DNA from 4 places in the Streptomyces sp. NC-S4 genome. Region 3 is predicted to be linked to each of the others. Evidence: riboswitches for the same ligand, from Rfam matches in the RefSeq annotation. Region 3 holds a riboswitch; each other region holds the start of a gene.

Region 1 (4,598 bases), 6.4 Mb from region 3:
GGACGGGCGGGCGGACGTAGCGGGTGCCGTAGGACTGGACCCAGCCGTGCCGGGTGGCCAGGTAGCCGGTGAGCTGCTCGGCGAAGTACTGCACCATGTCGTTGCGTTCGGGCTCGCCGTGTACGAGGACGTCGATGCCGGCCTTCTCCTGGAAGGCCAGGACCTCCCGGATCTCGGCCCGGATGCGGTCCTCGTAGCCGGCGGTGTCGATGCGCCCGGCCCGCAGGTCGGCGCGGGCCGTGCGCAGTTCGGTGGTCTGCGGGAAGGATCCGATCGTGGTCGTCGGAAGCAGCGGGAGCCCCAGGTGCGCCCGCTGGGCGGCGGCCCGCTCCGCGTACGGCCGGTCGCGCCGCCCGTCCGCGTCGGTGACGGCGGCGGTGCGGGCCCGGACCGCCGGATCGTGGGTGAGGGCGGAGCCGGCGCGGGAGGCCAGGTCGGCCCGGTTGGCGGCGAGTTCGGCGGCGATGGCGTCCGTGCCGCGGGCCAGGCCCCGGGCGAGCGTGGCGACCTCCACGGTCTTCTGGCGGGCGAAGGCGAGCCAGCGCCTCACCTGCGGGTCGATGTCCCGTTCGGCGGTGGCGTCCAGCGGCACGTGGAGCAGCGAGCAGGAGGCGGCGACGTCCACCCGGTCGGCGAGCCCCAGGAGGGTGGCGAGGGTGCCGAGGGACTTCTCGTAGTCGTTGATCCAGATGTTGCGGCCGCCCACGACACCGGCGACGAGGCGCTTGCCGGGCAGGCCCCCGACGGCGGCGAGGTCGTCGAGGTTCGCGGCGGCGGCCTCGGTGAAGTCCAGGGCGAGCCCTTCGACGGGGGCCTTGGCCAGCACCGGCAGGGCCTCGCCGAGCCGGTCGAAGTAGGAGGCGACGAGGAGCTTGGGCCGGTCGCTCCGGCCGCCGAGCTCCCGGTAGGCGCGGGCGGTGGCGGCCAGCTCGGCCGGGGTACGGTCCTGCACCAGGGCGGGCTCGTCCAGTTGCACCCACTCGGCTCCGGCGGCGCGCAGGTCGGCCAGGACCTGCGCGTAGACGGGCAGCAGCCGGTCGAGCAGGGCCAGCGGTTCGAAGCCGGCGGCGACGCCGGGGGCGGGCTTGGCCAGCAGCAGGTAGGTGACGGGGCCGACCAGGACGGGGCGGGCGGTGTGCCCCAGCCCGAGTGCCTCCGTCAGCTGGGCGACCTGCTGGGTGGAGTCGGCGGTGAAGACCGTGTCGGGGCCGAGTTCCGGCACGAGGTAGTGGTAGTTGGTGTCGAACCACTTGGTCATCTCCAGCGGCGCGACGTCCTGGGTGCCGCGCGCCATCGCGAAGTACCCGTCGAGCGGGTCGGCCGCGACGGCGGCCCGGTGCCGCTCGGGGACGGCGCCGACCATCACGCTGGTGTCCAGTACGTGGTCGTAGTACGAGAAGTCGCCGGTCGGCACCTCGGTGATGCCGGCGTCGGCCTGCTGCCGCCAGTTGGTGCGGCGCAGGTCGCGGGCGGTCGCCCGGAGGGCGTCGGCGGTGGTGCGGCCCTTCCAGTAGCCCTCGACGGACTTCTTCAGTTCGCGGTTCTGGCCCTGGCGGGGGTAGCCGTACACGGTGGCCTCGGTGGGCCGTCCGGTGGCGGGGGTCGTGCCGGTCACGGAACTCTCCTTCGCGAGCGTTCTCCTGTGGACCCGGTGAGGGACCGAGGGCGCGAAGGGATGACGGACCGGGCGGATCACGACCGGGTACGGGTGCGTGCGGATGCACGTGCCCGCGGTCGTCCGCCTGATGTGTCGCCGACCCGCCCACGAGGTCACCGGGATTTCCGTGCGCGATCGGTCGCGCACGGGCAACGGGCAGGTCTTCGGACTCGCGGGCGCGTCCCGTCGTACGGATGCCGTACGAGACTCCTACTGGCCGTCGCTTCCCAGACCCGTCCGGGCCCAGTGCGTATGACGGCGGTCGTTCCCGCTCACCGCTGCGGGGCAGTCCCGGATTCCCACCGGGTTCCCTCTTACGACGCATCCCGCCTGGCGGACGGGGCGAACCAGCTGCCCGGCCAGAGTAGACGCCGTTCCCCGTCGGCGCGCGGAGTTGTCCGGCATCCGGATGGCGGAGTGAGACGTACCGGGGTCGAAATCCGGCCATGAAGTGAATTGCGTCACTGCGGAGCGAGTTGTGTCCCTCTTGTCCGTTTACCGGATCGAACTCCCCGGTCAGCGCAGTACCTTGCAGCTCACTCCATCGAGATCGCTCGATGACCACCGGAAGACCGAGGAAGTATGGCTGGACCGGTCCCGCGCCCCGCCCGCGTCCGCACCCTGGCACCCGGCGTCCTGCGCGCCGCACTGGTGTCAGTGCTGGCATGCGGCGCCCTCACCGCGTGCGGCTCCGACGAGGAGGCACTGCGGTACGCGACCGACTACGCGAACCACGAACCGCTGGGCGTGGTCGGGTACCCCACCTCCGAGTCCCTCAAGATCACCCAGAGTCTGGTCTGGCGGCTCGCCGACGGCAAGGCCGAGGAGGTGCAGTCGCTCGCCGCCAACCCCGATGACGCGAAGGGGGACGTCGAGCGGACCGCGCGGAACTGGATCCGGGCCTTCCACGAAGGCGCCAAGGGGAAGGTGACCGCGGAGTTCTACGACGAGGGGTCCGTACGGCAGCTCGTCGTCGTGTACTTCCACGACACGGGCCAGACCAAGTCGTTCACGGTCCAGCTCACCGGAAGGGCCGGAGAGGAAGGCTGGCGCGTGGCCATGCGCGAGCCGGACCCGAAGGAGGCCTCGGCGACCCCCGACTGGGTTCCGAGGACCCCCGGGGGCCTCGGCTCGAAGACTCCGCGATGACCCGGTCCGCCGTCGCCACGAACTGACGGGCGCCGCCCCGCGGATCACTCCGCCGGACGGCGCCCTCGGTGGCGCGGGAACGGGAACGGGAACGGTCGGATCAGGACCGGTCCAGCAGCGTGGTCAGGACCTCGTGGAGGACCGCCGCCGGGTCCGCCACCGCCTGCGCCGAGCGCCAGGCCACGAAGCCGTCCGGGCGGACGAGGATCGCGCCCTCGGCGGTCGTGCCGTGCACCTCGGTCCAGTCACCGCCGTTCGCCGGGATCAGGTCGGCGTCCGGGCCGGTGCCGATCGCGTACACGTCCAGGGGCAGGCCCAGCTGTTCGGCGACGGAACGCCCCGCGGCCCGCCACGGCCTGCCCTCGGAGCACAGCAGGACGAAGGAACGCTCGTAGAGGTCCACGGTGGACTTCGGCTCCGGATCCCCCGGACCGCAGAGCCACATGTGCGGTGCGCGGCTGCCCGGATCGCCGCAGAGCCGCATCCGTTCGGGCACCACGGGCTGGTCCGGGTCGGCCCCCAGCACCGCGCCCCGGTTGTAGCGGTAGCCCATGGCCACGGAGAGGACCCCGCCCTGGCGGCCGCCGGGCCCGGAGTGCGGCCCGGCCGCGGACCCGGAGGCCGGTGCGGACGCGGACGCGGGCTCGGGGTCGGGCTCGTACCCCGGGTGGCTGTGCTCCGCCGACCGCGCAGATGCGCGCTCGCTCGTGGCCCTGGCCACCGGCAACCGCTCGGCCTCGTAGGTCTGCAGCAGCCCCGGCCCGGCCGAACCGTCCAGCACCATCGCGAGCTTCCAGGCGATGTTGTGGGCGTCCTGGATACCGGTGTTCGAGCCGAACGCCCCGGTGGGGGACATCTCGTGGGCGGAGTCTCCGGCCAGGAAGACCCGGCCGGCCGCGTACCGCTCGGCGACCCGCTCGGCGGCGTGCCACGGGGCCTTCCCGGTGACCTCGACGTCCAGGTCGGGCGAGCCGACGGCCCGGCGGATGTGCTCCACGCAGCGCTCGTCGGTGAAGTCCTCCAGCGTCTCGCCCCGGTCCGGGTGCCAGGGCGCGTGGAAGACCCACCGCTCGCCGTTGTCGACCGGCAGCAGGGCCCCGTCGGCATCGGGCTTGGTCAGGTAGCACACGATGAAACGCCGGTCGCCGACCACATGGGGCAGCATCCGCGACCGGAAGGTGATGCTCACGTTGTGGAACAGGTCCCCGGAGCCGCTCTGGCCGATCCGGAGCGCCTCCCGCACGGGGCTGCGCGGCCCGTCGGCGGCGACGAGGTAGTCCGCGCGCACCGTGCTGTGTTCCCCGGTCTCCCGGTTCTTCACGATCGCGGTGACCCCGCCGGGGTCCTGGTCGAAGGAGAGGAGTTCGGTGGAGAACCGCAGGTCGGCCCCGAGCGTGGGGGTCACGGACATCAGGACCGGCTCGATGTCGTTCTGGCTGCACAGGCACCATGCCGCCGGACTGAAGCGCGCGAGCGCGCCACCCGGGTCGATTTCCTCGAAGAGCCACTCCTGGTCGTCACCGGTCAGCGAGCCACCCTGCATGATGCCGTGGTTGTCCGCCAGGACCGACGCGGCCTCGCGGATCCGGTCCTCGACACGGGCGACCCGGAACAGTTCCATCGTCCGTACGTTGATACCGCGTCCGCGTGGGTGCATCGAGGTACCCGCGTGCTTCTCGACCACCATGTGCGGGATGCCATGCCGGCCGAGGAAGAGCGAGGTGCACAGACCCACCAGCGAGCCGCCCACGATGAGGACCGGGACGTGGTGGTCGACGTTTTCCTTCATGGC
Region 2 (4,598 bases), 2.3 Mb from region 3:
GAAGAGCTCCGGCTCCTCCTTGCGGACCGTGTCCACGACCTCGAAGGCGAAGTTCATGTGCATGGTCTCGTCACGGAACACCCAGTTGGTGCCGGTGGCCAGGCCGTGCAGCAGACCGCGCGAGCGGAACCAGTACACGTACGCGAAGGCGCCGTAGAAGAACAGGCCCTCGATGCACGCCGCGAAGCAGATCAGGTTCAGCAGGAAGCGGCGGCGGTCGGCGGCCGTCTCCAGGCGCTCGATCTTCTCGACCGAGTCCATCCACTTGAAGCAGAACTGCGCCTTCTCGCGGATGGAGGGGATCTCCTCGACCGCGTCGAAGGCGGCCGCGCGGTCGTCCGGGTCGGGCAGGTAGGTGTCGAGCAGCGTCAGATAGAACTGGACGTGCACGGCCTCCTCGAACAGCTGGCGCGACAGGTACAGGCGCGCCTCCGGGGAGTTGATGTGCTTGTAGAGCGTCAGCACCAGGTTGTTCGAGACGATCGAGTCGCCGGTCGCGAAGAACGCGACCAGACGGCCGATCATGTGCTGCTCGGCGGGCGTCAGCTTCGCGAGGTCGGCGACGTCCGAGTGGAGGTCGACCTCCTCGACGGTCCAGGTGTTCTTGATCGCGTCCCGGTAGCGCTCGTAGAAGTCCGGGTAGCGCATCGGGCGGAGCGTGAGCTCGAAGCCCGGGTCCAGGAGGTTCTTGTTGTCGGTGGAGCTCATTACTGGCACGCCTCGCAGGACTCGGGGTTCTCAAGGGAGCAGGCCAGGGCATCGGCGTCGACGGCCTGCGGGAGCGCCACCGGAGCGGCGGTGGCGGCCTGCGCGGCGCGGGCGATCTTCGTCGCCGGGCGCGAGCGCAGGTAGTAGGTGGTCTTCAGACCCTGCTTCCAGGCGTACGCGTACATCGAGCTGAGCTTGCCGATGGTGGGCGTCTCCAGGAACAGGTTCAGCGACTGCGACTGGTCCAGGAACGGCGTACGGGCCGCCGCCATGTCGATCAGACCGCGCTGCGGGATCTCCCACGCCGTGCGGTACAGCTCACGGACCTCGGCCGGGATCCAGCCGAAGCCCTGGACCGAGCCGGAGGAGTCGCGCAGCGCCTCGCGGGTCTGGGCGTCCCACACGCCGAGCTGCTTGAGCTCCTCGACCAGGTAGCCGTTCACCTGGAGGAACTCGCCCGACAGGGTCTCGCGCTTGAACAGGTTGGAGACCTGCGGCTCGATGCACTCGTACACGCCGGCGATCGAGGCGATCGTCGCGGTCGGGGCGATGGCGAGGAGCAGGGAGTTGCGCATGCCGGTCTCGGCGACGCGGGCGCGCAGCGCCTCCCAGCGCTCCGGCCAGTTCAGCTCGACGTCGTAGTGGTCCGGGTGCAGGACACCGCGGGCGGTACGGGTCTGCTCCCAGGCCGGCAGCGGGCCGCTGCGCTCGGCGAGGTCGCAGGAGGCCTCGTACGCGGCCAGCATGATGCGCTCGGAGAGCTTGGTGGACAGCGCCTTCGCCTCGGGGGAGTCGAAGGGCAGCTTCAGCTTGAAGAAGACGTCCTGGAGGCCCATCGCGCCCAGGCCCACCGGGCGCCAGCGGGCGTTGGAGCGGCCGGCCTGCTCGGTCGGGTAGAAGTTGATGTCCACCACGCGGTCGAGGAAGGTGACGGCCGTGCGGACGGTCTCGTCGAGGCGCTCCCAGTCGATCTCGCCCGTCTCCGTGAGCACGAAGGCGCCCAGGTTGACCGAGCCGAGGTTGCAGACGGCCGTCTCGCCGTCGTTGGTGACCTCGATGATCTCGGTGCACAGGTTCGAGGAGTGGACGACGGTGCCCGGCTCGGCGGTCTGGTTCGCCGTGCGGTTGGAGGCGTCCTTGAAGGTCATCCAGCCCTGGCCGGTCTGCGCGAGGGTGCGCATCATCCGGCCGTACAGGTCACGGGCCGGCATGGTCTTGCGGGCCAGGCCGTCCGCCTCGGCCTTGCGGTAGGCGGCGTCGAACTCGTCGCCCCACAGGTCGACCAGCTCGGGCACGTCGGCCGGGGAGAACAGCGACCAGTCGCCGTCGGCGTTCACGCGGCGCATGAACTCGTCCGGCACCCAGTGGGCGAGGTTCAGGTTGTGGGTGCGGCGCTGGTCCTCACCGGTGTTGTCGCGGAGCTCCAGGAACTCCTCGATGTCCGCGTGCCAGGTCTCCAGGTAGACGGCGGCGGCGCCCTTGCGGCGGCCACCCTGGTTCACGGCGGCGACGGAGGCGTCGAGGGTCTTCAGGAACGGCACGATGCCGTTGGAGTGGCCGTTGGTGCCGCGGATCAGCGAACCGCGGGCGCGGATGCGGGAGTACGACAGGCCGATGCCGCCGGCGTGCTTGGACAGGCGCGCGACCTGGTGGTAGCGGTCGTAGATCGAGTCGAGCTCGTCCAGCGGGGAGTCCAGCAGGTAGCAGGAGGACATCTGCGGGTGCCGGGTGCCGGAGTTGAAGAGCGTGGGGGAGGACGGCAGGTAGTCCAGGCGGCTCATCAGCCGGTACAGCGAGGCCACTTCCTCCACGGCCTGGACGCTCTCGTCGGCGGCCAGACCGCAGGCCACGCGCAGCATGAAGTACTGCGGGGTCTCGATGACCTGACGGGTGATCGGGTGGCGCAGCAGGTAGCGGCTGTGCAGGGTGCGCAGGCCGAAGAAACCGAAGCGGTCGTCGGCGCCCTCGGCGAGGGTCAGCTCGACGAGCGAGTCGAGCCGGGCCGCGTGGGCGGCGACGAACTCGGCCGTGCGGTCGGCGATGAGGCCCTCGCGGTGACCGACCTCGACGGAGGCCGAGAAGGAGGTGGAGCCCTGGCTCGCGGCCTCGTCGCGCACGGCCAGCGTCAGCAGGCGGGCGGCGAGCCGGGAGTAGGCCGGGTCCTCGGAGATCAGACCGGCGGCGGCCTCCGTGGCCAGCCCGCGCAGTTCGGCGTCGTCGGCGGCGGAGCTGCGGCCGCGCAGGGCGGAGGCCGCGACCCGGCCGGGGTCGGTGTCGGGGAGGTCCGCCGTAAGTTCGGTGAGGGTACGCAGCAGCGTGGCCCCCGGGCCCTCGGTGTTGTCGCCAGAAGTGGACTCGGCGCGCGGTGCGGAAGGCGCGATGGTCACGGCGGGAGCTCTCCCTCGCTCGGCCCGGTCATCGGCGGAGCGGGGCGCGGGCGGGCGCACGCGGGCGCGACGAGAACGCGTACCCCGCATGGCGTCCACCGGCCCAACCGCGAGGCCCGGACGAATCGGCACCCGGTTCGGTCGAGCCGGGCGCGCTGTCGGCAGGTCATCGGACTTGGCGTCCGGTAGCCGGACACTTCATACCGTTGCGGGACAGTTCCGGATTCGCACCGGATTCCCCTGCGGCGACAGCAGGCATGAGCATACATGTGGGGGCGGCCCTGTGCGGTAACCCCCACATGTAGTGTCGGCGTGGCTACAGCTTGAGCCGGTAAGTGAGGAGTGTCAGGCCCTCGATCGGCGCCCAGTCCCGCTCCGGAGTGCGTACGAAGCCCAGCCGCGCGTAGATCCGGTGGGCTCCGGCCATGCTGCGCTGGGTGGAGAGGACCAGGCCGGTCACGCCCTCCCGGGCCCGCGCCCGCTCGACGCAGGCCCGCACCAGAGCCTCGCCGGCGCCCTGGCCGCGCGCCTCGTGGGCCACCGCGAGCATCCGGAACTCCGCCTCGTCGGGGCCCGCGACGTCGGCGAGCGGACTGCCCGGAGCGGCGAAGGTCACACCGCCGAGCAGCCGCCCGCCCCGCTCGGCGACGAGCACCTCGGCCAGGGCCGCCCGGCCGGCCACGTCGCGCAGCACGTTCAGGTAGGCGTCGTCCTCGTTGAAGTCCAGATGCCCGTCGGCGAGGTAGGCCCGCGCCGTGATCTCGCCCAGCTCCGCGTAGTCGGCGGGCAGCGCCGTTCTGATCACCATGTCCATGCGGTCGAGTGTGCGGGACGGTGTCGGCGGGCGGCGCTATCGTCGGAGACAGCACCGTCGAGGAAGGTGAGCGAGGCATGACCGTGATGGCCGACCGCCCCCACATGCTGACCGAGGAGTTCGAGACCCTCGCGCGTATAGGCGCCAGAGAGGTGGAGGGGCTGCGGTTGGAATTCATCGACGGGAAGCTGGGGGTCAAGGCGGTGCCTGATGGAGATCACGACCGAATCGTTGTGTGGCTGTCCCGCATCTGCATGCAGCACCGGCCCGAGGTCTGGCTCCACGTGGAACGTGGCTTGAAGGTCGAGCAGTACCGTTCGGGTCGGGCACGCCCGGATGCGTCCCTCGCCCCGGATGGCGCATTCGAAGGGCAAGGGGAGTGGGCTGACCCGGCTCCTGTCCTGATGGTCGTCGAGGTCACGTCGTACGACTCCGACACCGATGAACGCGACCGTAAGGCAAAGCCCCGCGCGTACGCGGCGACCGGCATCCCCGTCTACCTCCTCATCGACCGGGACAACTGCCTGGTGCATGTCCACAGCGATCCCAACGGGAAGCTGTACGAGACGGTGCGCACCATCCCCTTCGGAAAGGACGTCGAGTTGCCCGACCCCGTCGCCTTCTCCTTCCCGACCGAGCCCCTCAAGGACTGGGTGCGCTGAGGAGCGCCGAAGAGCCCCGCCGTTTTT
Region 3 (4,598 bases):
GGCAGCTGGGACTTCCGCAGGTGGGCGCGGGCCTTTTCGACGACGGCGTCGTGGCCTCCGGCCCGCTTGAGGGCCAGGGTGATCAGCGCGGTGGCGTTCGCGTCGCTGTCGCACCATCCGCCGGCGCGGATGAGGATGCTGGTGAACCCGCCGTCCTCGCACTGGAGGGCGGTCAGCCGCTTCACGGCGTCGGCGGGAGGCGTCACGCCGCCGTTCAGCAGGGCGATGACGGCCATGGCCTGGGCATCGGACTGGCCGGTGGTGCGGAAGTCGCCCTTGGTGAGGCAGCCTTCGATCGTCTCGCCGTCGCCGATGTCCCTCGGGCAGACGTACTTGAGCAGGTCGCCGAGCAGGTCGTGCCCGCCGAAGGCACGGGGATCCCTGCCCGTGGCCTCGGCGACCAGCGCGAGTCGCGCGGCGGCGGTCGCGTCGGGGATCCCGGCCTTGCCGGCCGGATAGGCGTACGCGTCCGTGTGCGCGGGCGTGGCCAGGAAGTCGGCGGCCTTGCGGGCCGCCGGGCTCTTGGGGTCGGCGCCGGCCAGGGCGTACACGGCCTCCGTGGTGAGCAGGTAGTTCGGGGTGGTGGCGCCCTCGTCCACGACCCGCTCGCCGTCGGTCAGCCTCCCGGTGATCCAGCGGGTGGCGGCGGCCACGTCGACGGTGCCCGGCGGCACGGGGGGCGGACCCGTCGGGTCCGGGTCGGGCTTGCCGCCCGCGGCGCGCACGTCGTCGGGGGAGAAGGCGGGCTTGCCCGAGGTGCCGCCGATGTCCGTGCTGCCGAACACCCAGGCGTCCACGTCACCGGCCCTCGGGATCCGGGCCATCGCGCCCAGCGAGCTGTAGGTCCAGCTCTTCTGGCCGGGGGACGCGGTCCAGTACGACCAGTACGCGGTCGCCTGCGGGGTCAGGACGCACTTCTCCTTGTCCGCCGTGGGGTACTGGGTACCGGAGTTGAAGGATCCGCTGCCGATGCGGCATATGAAGCCGGGGCCGTCGTGCTGGGTGCCCTCCGTGGTGAAACCGCCGGCGCTGAGCAACTCGTAGCCCGTGGTGGGGCTGGTGTCGCAGCCCCGCTCGACCTTCCCGCCGAACGGGCCGAAGTCGACGGCGACGATGGCGCCGGTGGTGGCCGTGCACCCCTCGATCGGGTCGGCCGCCGCGGACGTCGTACCGGTGCCGAAGGCCACGCCGGTGCCGAAGGTCAGCAGCGCCGCCGACAGCAGCGACACCCGCCTCTTCCGCCTCGTGCGTCGCTCTGCTCGCTCTGCGGTCCCCACCACGGCCCCTCGTGTCGGCCGGGCGGACCAGTGCGTGGCAAAGGGCTCCCCGTACGCGCAGGGCGCGGGCCGCCGGGCACGGAGCGCCGGGCGCGGCGCAGAACGCTGAGCGCGGAGGAAGCCTTCGAACCACGCCGTAGTCCGCGACGGCGTTTCTCGCTGCAAAAACCTGGCTCCAGGCATTCCGGCTCGCCCGGTGGGACCGGGCCTACGGTTGCGGGTCAGCGCCGGAATCAGACCGGCTTCCCCTGGAGTTGAGTGCTTATCAGTCGGAGTGGAACACGCCGATAAAGACAGCGTCAAGGTGGCCTGCGTCTCAGGGGACACGCTCCGGACGGGTCCCGCCGGACCGCTCCCGCCCGGCTGGCGGACCCTTGATCACTCGGGTAGCGTCCAGGGCTGCCAGATGGGGGAATCCGGTGGGAAGCCGGAGCTGACGCGCAGCGGTGTGGGACGGCGGGGCCGTCCCCGAGCCCGAATGCCCATACGGCGATGCAGCACAGGAAGCCGTACCACGCGTTCCGGACGGCGGCCCTCCGGCATGCCCGGCCGTGCCTCCGCACGGTGATCGGGGCGTCGGCAGCGGTCGGCGTCCGCCGATTCCAGGAGCAGGCCATGTCCCGTCCCCGTACCTCCCGCCGGCTCGCGCTCGCGGTGCCCGCCGCGCTCGGCGCGTTCGCCCTCACCGCGCTGCCCGCGTCCGCGACCTCGTCGCCCGCGCAGCTCGCCACCTCGAAGACCAACGGCGTCGCCTACCTCAAGTCCCTTCAGGCGGCGGACGGTTCGTACGCCGGTGCGGGCCTTTCCAACGAGTGGGCGTTCAGCGCCTTCGCCGCGACCGGTACGGCCGTCGTGGACGTCTACCCCGGTGGCGACACGACGAAGAACGCCCGCACCGTCTACCGCAACCTGATCCAGGCGGCGGGCTGGCCGTCCGCCTCCCCGGTGGTCACCGACTACGAGCGCGGCGTCCTGAACGCGTACGCCGCCGGCATCGACCCGGCCCGCGTCTCCGCCTCCCGCAACCTCGTGGCGAACGTCTACTCCTACTGGCAGACGGCGGAGGCGGGCTACTTCGGCACCTCCGGCAACTTCAACGGCACGGTCTTCGCGGCCCTTTCGCTCGGCGGCGCCAGGACGCAGGCCGGCGGCGCCCGCATCCCGCAGGCGCTCACCGACTCGATCGTCACCCGGATCCGCGCCAACCAGCACGTGGACGGCGGCTGGACCTTCCAGAAGGCCGAGGGCAACCCGACCGTCCTCAACTCCGCGAGCGACGTCGACATGACCGGGGCGGCCATGGCGGCCCTGTGCGTCTCCGGCGTCCCCAACACCGACACGGACGTCGTCCGGGCGAAGAACTTCCTCAAGAGCACGCTGGCCCCCTCCACCGGTGCCTTCAACTCCCTCTACGGGGTCAACACCAGCTCCAACGGCTGGGGTGTCGCGGGCCTGAACGCCTGCGGCTTCAACCCGCAGACCGGCGACTTCCTCACGGCCACCGGGAAGACCCCGGTCGACTTCCTGATAGCCAACCAGTACAACCCGGCGGGCGGCTTCAAGTACAAGCCCTCCGACACCGTCCCCTCCGCCTACTCCTCCATCGACGCCCTGCGCGCCGTCGCGGGCGGCGGCTTCACCACGGCCCCGCCCGTCCCGGTCACCCCCGGCGCCCCGCAGTGGGTCGCCCAGCCGACCTTCACCGCGGGTACGGCCACCAAGCTGGCGCTGACCGTCGACGACGGGGCCGGGAACCTCAAGGTCTGCTCGGTGGCCTTCACCCCGACCGGTACGACCACCACCCTCGGCGACGTCCTGAACGCGGCCACCACCGGGGCGACCCCGGCCGGCTGCGTCACGAGCGTGACCCCCTCGTCGGGCACGGGCACCGTCACCGCCGTGGGCGGCAAGGCCAACAGTGGCTCCAACACCTGGAAGGTCAGCGTCGACGGCTCCGCGTTCGCCGGCGCGGTCCGCAACAAGGTCATCAACGTGGGCGACACCATCGCCCTGCGCTGGGGCGCCTGACCACCGAACACCGGTGGGGCTGCGGACCTTCGAGCCCGTGGCCGCGCCCGCTGATGTGGGCCTGTCCCGGGCCGGGATCGGTGCCTGAGCCGCAGCGCCGCTTCGCTCACCGGGCTGTGGAGCGCGCGCTGGCCGTGGCGCGGGGGCGGCGCGCGGTGGTCGGACCCTGAGCGGTACGGCGGGACGGTCCGCCGTTGCCGTACCGGCCGCGGTCGGGCAGGTACGGCAACGCCCGACCGGGGCCGGGTGGGCGGGCTGCTCAGGCGGCAGCGCCCAGAACGGCGTCGATCAGCTGCCGCTGGTCCTCGGTGAGGTACGGATCCTGCAGTTCCATCAGCTTGCCGTCGACGCTGACGGAGTAGCTGAAGCCGTCGGGAACGGGGTGCTGCCCTGCCGGGCCCTCACCGCTGAGCGCGAGCTCTGCCAGCCGCTCCAGCTCGGGCCCGTCCGCGCGGCACTCCGTTTCGACGGACGCGGTCCGCTCCCTGCCCGCGAACCCGCCCGTGCGTGTGACGGTGATCAGCATGATGAGACCTCCTTGGAGAGAGCACCGCCCGCCCGTTCGGTCGTTCGGCCGTTGGGCCGGAGACGATCCCGGAGGCGGTGCATGGCTGTGGTCAGCGTTCGTCTGCCCGCGAAAGCCGCACACGCGCCTCCGCACGCGCATCGATCGGCAAGATGTCCGAAAGCGGCCCTGCTGCACCCGCGGTGTCGGCCGATGCGGGTCCGTCACGCCGGAGGTGGACTTGAAGGGGTAAAAGGGTGCAAATTGTCTTGTGGCAGGGGACGCGGAGGGTGATGTGGCGCGAGATCGGATCGGGCTGGCCGAGGTACTGGCTGAGGCGGGCGCCGCCGCCCCGGTGAACTCCCTCGACGTGGTCGCGCGCAATCTGAGTGACCGGTTCGGCGCGCGGTACGTGTCGTTCCTGTTCGTCGATGTCGTCGGCCGACGCCTCCTGCGCGTCCACGACACGGTGGCCACGTACCAGGAGGAGCGTGCCGCGCAGGTCTCCCTCGCCGGCCACGGTGTCTACGACGAGGTCCTGCGGACCCAGAAGCCGGTGCTGGCACCGGAGGGCGAGCAAGGACAGCGGGTGCTCGTCCCCGTCACCAACCGCGGCGACGTCATCGGCGTCCTGGAGCTGTTCCTCTCCCACGTCACGCCGGACGTGCTGGACCAGATCGAAGAGGCCGCGCACGCGCTGGCGTACGTCATCGTCACCGACCGCCGTTTCACCGACCTCTACCACTAGGGCAACCGCACCGACTCGGTCAGCCTCGCCGCGGAGATCC
Region 4 (4,598 bases), 180 kb from region 3:
CGGGCCCCGAACGCCTCCCGGTCGGCCAGGTACGCGAGGCTGCGGTCCAGCGCGCTCTGCGCACCGCCCAGCGAGCAGGCGGCGATGCCGAGGCGGCCGCCGTTGAGGCCGTTCATGGCGATCCGGAAGCCGTCGCCCTCGGCGCCGAGCCGCCGGCCGGCGGGGACGCAGACCCCGTCGAGGACCACCTGGCGGGTGGGCTGGGCGTTCCAGCCCATCTTCCGCTCGTTCGGGCCGAAGGAGACCCCCGCGTCCGCGCGTTCGACGACGAACGCGGAGATGCCGCCCGGGCCCTCCTCGCCGGTGCGCGCCATGACGATGTAGACCTCGGCGGCGCCGGCGCCGGAGATGAACTGCTTGACCCCGGTCAGGACGTAGCCGTCGTGCGTGCGCTCGGCCCGGGTGCGCAACCGGGCCGCGTCGGATCCGGCGCCCGGTTCGGTGAGGCAGTAGCTGCCCAGCGACCGTGCGGAGCACAGATCGGGCAGCCAGCGGGCCCGCTGGTCCGCGTCCCCGTACCGGTCGATCATCCAGGCGACCATGTTGTGGATGGAGAGGTATCCGGCGATGGAGGGGCAGCCGGTGGCGAGGGTCTCGAAGACGAGGACGCCGTCGCCGCGGCCGAGACCGCTGCCGCCGTGTTCCTCGCGGACGTAGACGCCGCCGAGCCCGAGGTCCGCCGCCTTGCGGATCACGTCCAGCGGGAAGTGCTTGTCCTGGTCCCAGGTGACGGCGTACGGGCCGAGCTGCTCCTGGGCGAAGTCCAGGGTGACCTCGGCGAGGGCGAGCTGATCGGGGCTGAGGGTGAGGGTCACCGGGCTCATCCCATCGTCGGGATGGTGAAGCTCGCGCTCTCCTTGGCTCCGGAGGGCCAGCGCGAGGTGACGGTCTTGGTACGGGTGTAGAAGCGGATCGAGTCCGGGCCGTGCTGGTTCAGGTCGCCGAAGCCGGACCGCTTCCAGCCGCCGAAGGTGTGGTAGGCGACGGGGACGGGGATCGGCACGTTGACGCCGACCATGCCGGCGCCCACCCGGCGGGTGAAGTCGCGCGCCGTGTCGCCGTCGCGCGTGAAGATCGCGACGCCGTTGCCGTACGGGTGCTCGGTGGGCAGGCGCAGGGCCTCCTCGTAGTCGGCGGCCCGCACGACGGACAGCACCGGGCCGAAGATCTCTTCGCGGTAGATCCGCATCTGCGGGGTCACGCGGTCGAAGAGGGTGGGACCGGCGAAGAAGCCGTTCTCGTGTCCGGGCAGGGTGAACCCGCGGCCGTCCACGACGAGTTCGGCGCCCTCCGTGGCCCCGATGCCGACGTAGCGGTTCACCCGGTCGAGGGCCTCCCGGCCGACCAGCGGCCCGAAGTCGGCCTCGGGATCGTCGGAGCGGCCCACGCGCAGGGTGGCGATGCGCTCCGCCAGCTTGGCCACCAGGGCGTTCGCGGTCTCCTCGCCGACGGGGACGGCGACGGCGATGGCCATGCAGCGCTCGCCCGCGGAGCCGTAGCCGGCGCCGATGAGGGCTTCCACGGCCTGGTCGAGGTCGGCGTCGGGCATCACGATCATGTGGTTCTTGGCTCCGCCGAAGCACTGGGCGCGCTTGCCGTGGGCCGCGGCGGTGGCGTAGACGTGCGCGGCGATCGGGGTGGAGCCGACGAAGCCGAGGGCCTGCACGCGCGGGTCCTCGAGGAGGGTGTCGACGGCCTCCTTGCCGCCGTTGACCACATTGAGCACGCCGGGCGGCAGGCCGGCCTCCAGGAACAGTTCGGCGAGCCGCAGCGGTACGGAGGGGTCGCGCTCGGAGGGCTTCAGGACGAAGGAGTTGCCGCAGGCCAGGGCGGGCGCGGCCTGCCACAGGGGGATCATCGCGGGGAAGTTGAAGGGGGTGATCCCGGCGACCACGCCGAGCGGCGAGCGCAGGGAGTGCACGTCGATCCCGGCGCCCGCGTTGTCGGTGAACTCGCCCTTCAGCAGGTGCGGGACACCGGCGGCGAACTCGACCACCTCCAGCCCGCGTTGCAGGTCACCGTGGGCGTCGGCGACGGTCTTGCCGTGTTCGGAGGACAACAGCCGGGCGAGGGAGTCGCGTTCGCCCTCGACCAGCTGGAGGAAACGCAGCAGTACGCGCGAGCGGCGCTGCGGGTTCCACTGCCCCCAATCGGCCTGCGCCTCCTCGGCGTTCGCGATGGCGGCCTCGGTGTCGGCCCGCCCCGCGAGCGGGACGCGGGCCTGGACGGAGCCGGTGTTGGGGTCGTACACGTCGGTGAAGAGGCCGGAGGATCCGGTGGTGTGCTTGCCGCCGATGAAATGGGTGAGTTCACGGACCATGGGTGCCTGCTCTCGTCAGGTTGGATCCGGGGATGGCACGGCCGACCGGCGGGCGGCACCCGATCGGGTGCGCCGCAGGGGAAGGCCGTGGGACTGGGTCGAAAGGGACGACCTACGAGCGTGCGAACGTGTGCGCGCGCTCCGCCGGATCACCAGGGTCGTGGGTACAAACCGGTGCCATGCGTGTCTGCTCCATCCTCGTGGACAACACGGAACATCCGCGGCCGGTATCCTGACTCCCGGATCCCCGCGTGCTGCCCGCCTTCCCGACAGACCTCGTCAGTGGCGTGTGGACGGCAGCACACTCCCCGGTCACAGTGGCGGGACCGTGCCGGTTTCTCACCGGCTTCCCTGCACCGCGGACCTTGTGGCACGAACATATAGTTGGACGTCCTAGTAAGTCCAGGGCCGCCGCCGCGCGCCTTCCGTCCGGCCGCGCCGCCCGTCCGGTCGTGCCGTCCGTGGGCTGACGCCCGCTCAGCCCCGGGCCGGGACGTCGTTCCTGGTCACCGGGTACGGGACGAAGGTGCTGCTGTTCTCGTCGACGGCCAGCGCCCGCCCGAGCGGCGGCACGGCCCGCTGCGGACAGTCGAGCCGTTCGCACAGGCGGCAGCCCATGCCGATGGGGGTGGCGGCCGCCGCGTTGTCGAGGTCCAGCCCGTCGGCGTACACGAGCCGCGAGGCGTGCCGGATCTCGCAGCCGAGCCCGATCGCGAAGGTCTTGCCGGGCTCGCCCCAGCCGCCGCGGTGGCGGGTGACGGCCCGGGCGGTCCACAGGTACCGCTGCCCGTCGGGCATGGCGGCCACCTGGACGTGGATGCGGCCGGGCGCGGCGAACGCCTCGTACACGTTCCACAGCGGGCAGGTACCGCCCGCGCGGGAGAAGTGGAATCCGGTCGCCGACTGCCGCTTGGACATGTTCCCGGCCCGGTCCACCCGGACGAAGGAGAAGGGCACCCCGCGCAGCCTGGGCCGTTGCAGGGTGCTCAGCCGGTGGCAAACCGTCTCGTAGCCGATGCCGAAATGGTCGGTGAGCCGCTCGATGTCGTAGCGGAACTCCTCGGCGGCCGCGTGGAAGGCGCGGTACGGGAGGATCAGCGCGCCCGCGAAGTGGTTGGCGATGCCGATCCGCGCGAGGGCGTGGACGGGGGTGCCGGGCGGGAAGTCCTCGGCGGCCAGCCGGTCCAGTTCGTCCCCGTACTCGATCAGCGCCAGCTGGGTGGCCATCCGGAACGCCTGCTGCCCCGGCCGGAGCCGGTTCGACAGGTGCAGTACCCGGGCGGCGGGGTCGTAGTGGTGCAGCCGGTCGGAGTCCGTGGCCGTCCGGATCCCGTGCCGGTCGGAGAGCCGACGGGCCAGCGCGCCGATGACGTCCCCCGGACGGATGCCGATCGCGGCGGCGAGGTCCTCGGCGGCGACGTCGGTGTCGTGCAGGTAGTTCTGCCGCCGGTAGAAGAACTCGCGGATCTCCTCGTGGGGCGAGCGCGGGCTGTCGGCGGCCAGGTCCCGGCCGTCGGCCGCGTCGGCGAGGCGCTCGGCCAGGAGCTGGCTGCGCCGGCCCAGGTCCAGCAGGACCGAGGCGACCGCGGGCATACGGGTGGCCAGTTCGGCCAGGTCGGAGGGGGAGACGCGGGCCTCGGCCACCTCGTTGGCGAGCGCCTCGCGCAGGTCGGCGACCAGCCGGCTGGTGTCGCGTTCGGAGAAGAAGCCCGGATCCACGCCGAAGGCCTCGGTGAGGCGCAGCAGGACCGGAACGGTGAGCGGCCGGGAGTCGTGCTCCATCTGGTTGAGGTAGCTGGGGGAGATGGCGAGCACCCGCGCCAGGTCGGCCTGGGTCATCCGCCGCTCCTCGCGCAGCCGCCGCAGCCGCGCTCCCGCGTACGTCTTGCCCACCGCACTCCCTCACCGTCTGCCGGACCGGACACGCGCCGCCAGGATACGGCGATCTTCGCGGCCGACGAGCTTCGCAACCTTGGCAATTCCGGGGCCGAAGATTCGCAGAGCTTGGCAGATGTACCTCCTTGATGGCACTCAGTGTCAGTGTCAGAGTCGGTGCTGCGGCCCGCCGGACACGGCGGCCGGGACGAGCCGACTGGCCCGATTCACGCCCTGATTTCGGCCATCCAGGCGGTTCGATCCGGCGGTTCGGCAGCATTGCTCAGCTTCGGCCCATGGTCGGGTTCGGCGGCCGCAGCTCCACATCAGGCACAGAGTGCCAAGACATCGGGTTCATGACCCGGCACATTGGCAAGACCAGCGACGGATGGAAACGGTGACG

What was found. A riboswitch is a leader RNA that binds a small molecule or an ion and turns the genes downstream of it on or off. The one in region 3 is predicted to bind cobalamin.
Positions count from the first base shown of each region.
Region 1: it holds a riboswitch for cobalamin, as region 3 does, so the genes downstream of both, metE (5-methyltetrahydropteroyltriglutamate--homocysteine S-methyltransferase) here and ACXNSR_RS35720 (prenyltransferase/squalene oxidase repeat-containing protein) in region 3, are expected to answer to the same signal.
Region 2: it holds a riboswitch for cobalamin, as region 3 does, so the genes downstream of both, ACXNSR_RS25740 (ribonucleoside-diphosphate reductase subunit alpha) here and ACXNSR_RS35720 (prenyltransferase/squalene oxidase repeat-containing protein) in region 3, are expected to answer to the same signal.
Region 4: it holds a riboswitch for cobalamin, as region 3 does, so the genes downstream of both, ACXNSR_RS36530 (CoA-acylating methylmalonate-semialdehyde dehydrogenase) here and ACXNSR_RS35720 (prenyltransferase/squalene oxidase repeat-containing protein) in region 3, are expected to answer to the same signal.

Region 1 is NZ_CM135937.1:1,629,925-1,634,522, forward strand. It holds gene metE (5-methyltetrahydropteroyltriglutamate--homocysteine S-methyltransferase) at 1-1,615, opposite strand, end outside; cobalamin riboswitch at 1,796-2,024, opposite strand; gene ACXNSR_RS06750 (hypothetical protein) at 2,240-2,806, shown strand; gene ACXNSR_RS06755 (FAD-dependent oxidoreductase) at 2,907-4,598, opposite strand, start outside.
Region 2 is NZ_CM135937.1:5,677,221-5,681,818, forward strand. It holds gene ACXNSR_RS25735 (ribonucleotide-diphosphate reductase subunit beta) at 1-708, opposite strand, end outside; gene ACXNSR_RS25740 (ribonucleoside-diphosphate reductase subunit alpha) at 708-3,095, opposite strand; cobalamin riboswitch at 3,239-3,360, opposite strand; gene ACXNSR_RS25745 (GNAT family N-acetyltransferase) at 3,412-3,909, opposite strand; gene ACXNSR_RS25750 (Uma2 family endonuclease) at 3,987-4,571, shown strand.
Region 3 is NZ_CM135937.1:7,985,319-7,989,916, forward strand. It holds gene ACXNSR_RS35715 (prenyltransferase/squalene oxidase repeat-containing protein) at 1-1,277, opposite strand, end outside; cobalamin riboswitch at 1,649-1,776, shown strand; gene ACXNSR_RS35720 (prenyltransferase/squalene oxidase repeat-containing protein) at 1,893-3,305, shown strand; gene ACXNSR_RS35725 (protealysin inhibitor emfourin) at 3,565-3,831, opposite strand; partial or broken gene ACXNSR_RS35730 (PP2C family protein-serine/threonine phosphatase) at 4,106-4,598, shown strand, end outside.
Region 4 is NZ_CM135937.1:8,167,785-8,172,382, forward strand. It holds gene ACXNSR_RS36525 (acyl-CoA dehydrogenase family protein) at 1-824, opposite strand, end outside; gene ACXNSR_RS36530 (CoA-acylating methylmalonate-semialdehyde dehydrogenase) at 821-2,320, opposite strand; cobalamin riboswitch at 2,526-2,696, opposite strand; gene ACXNSR_RS36535 (short-chain fatty acyl-CoA regulator family protein) at 2,798-4,213, opposite strand.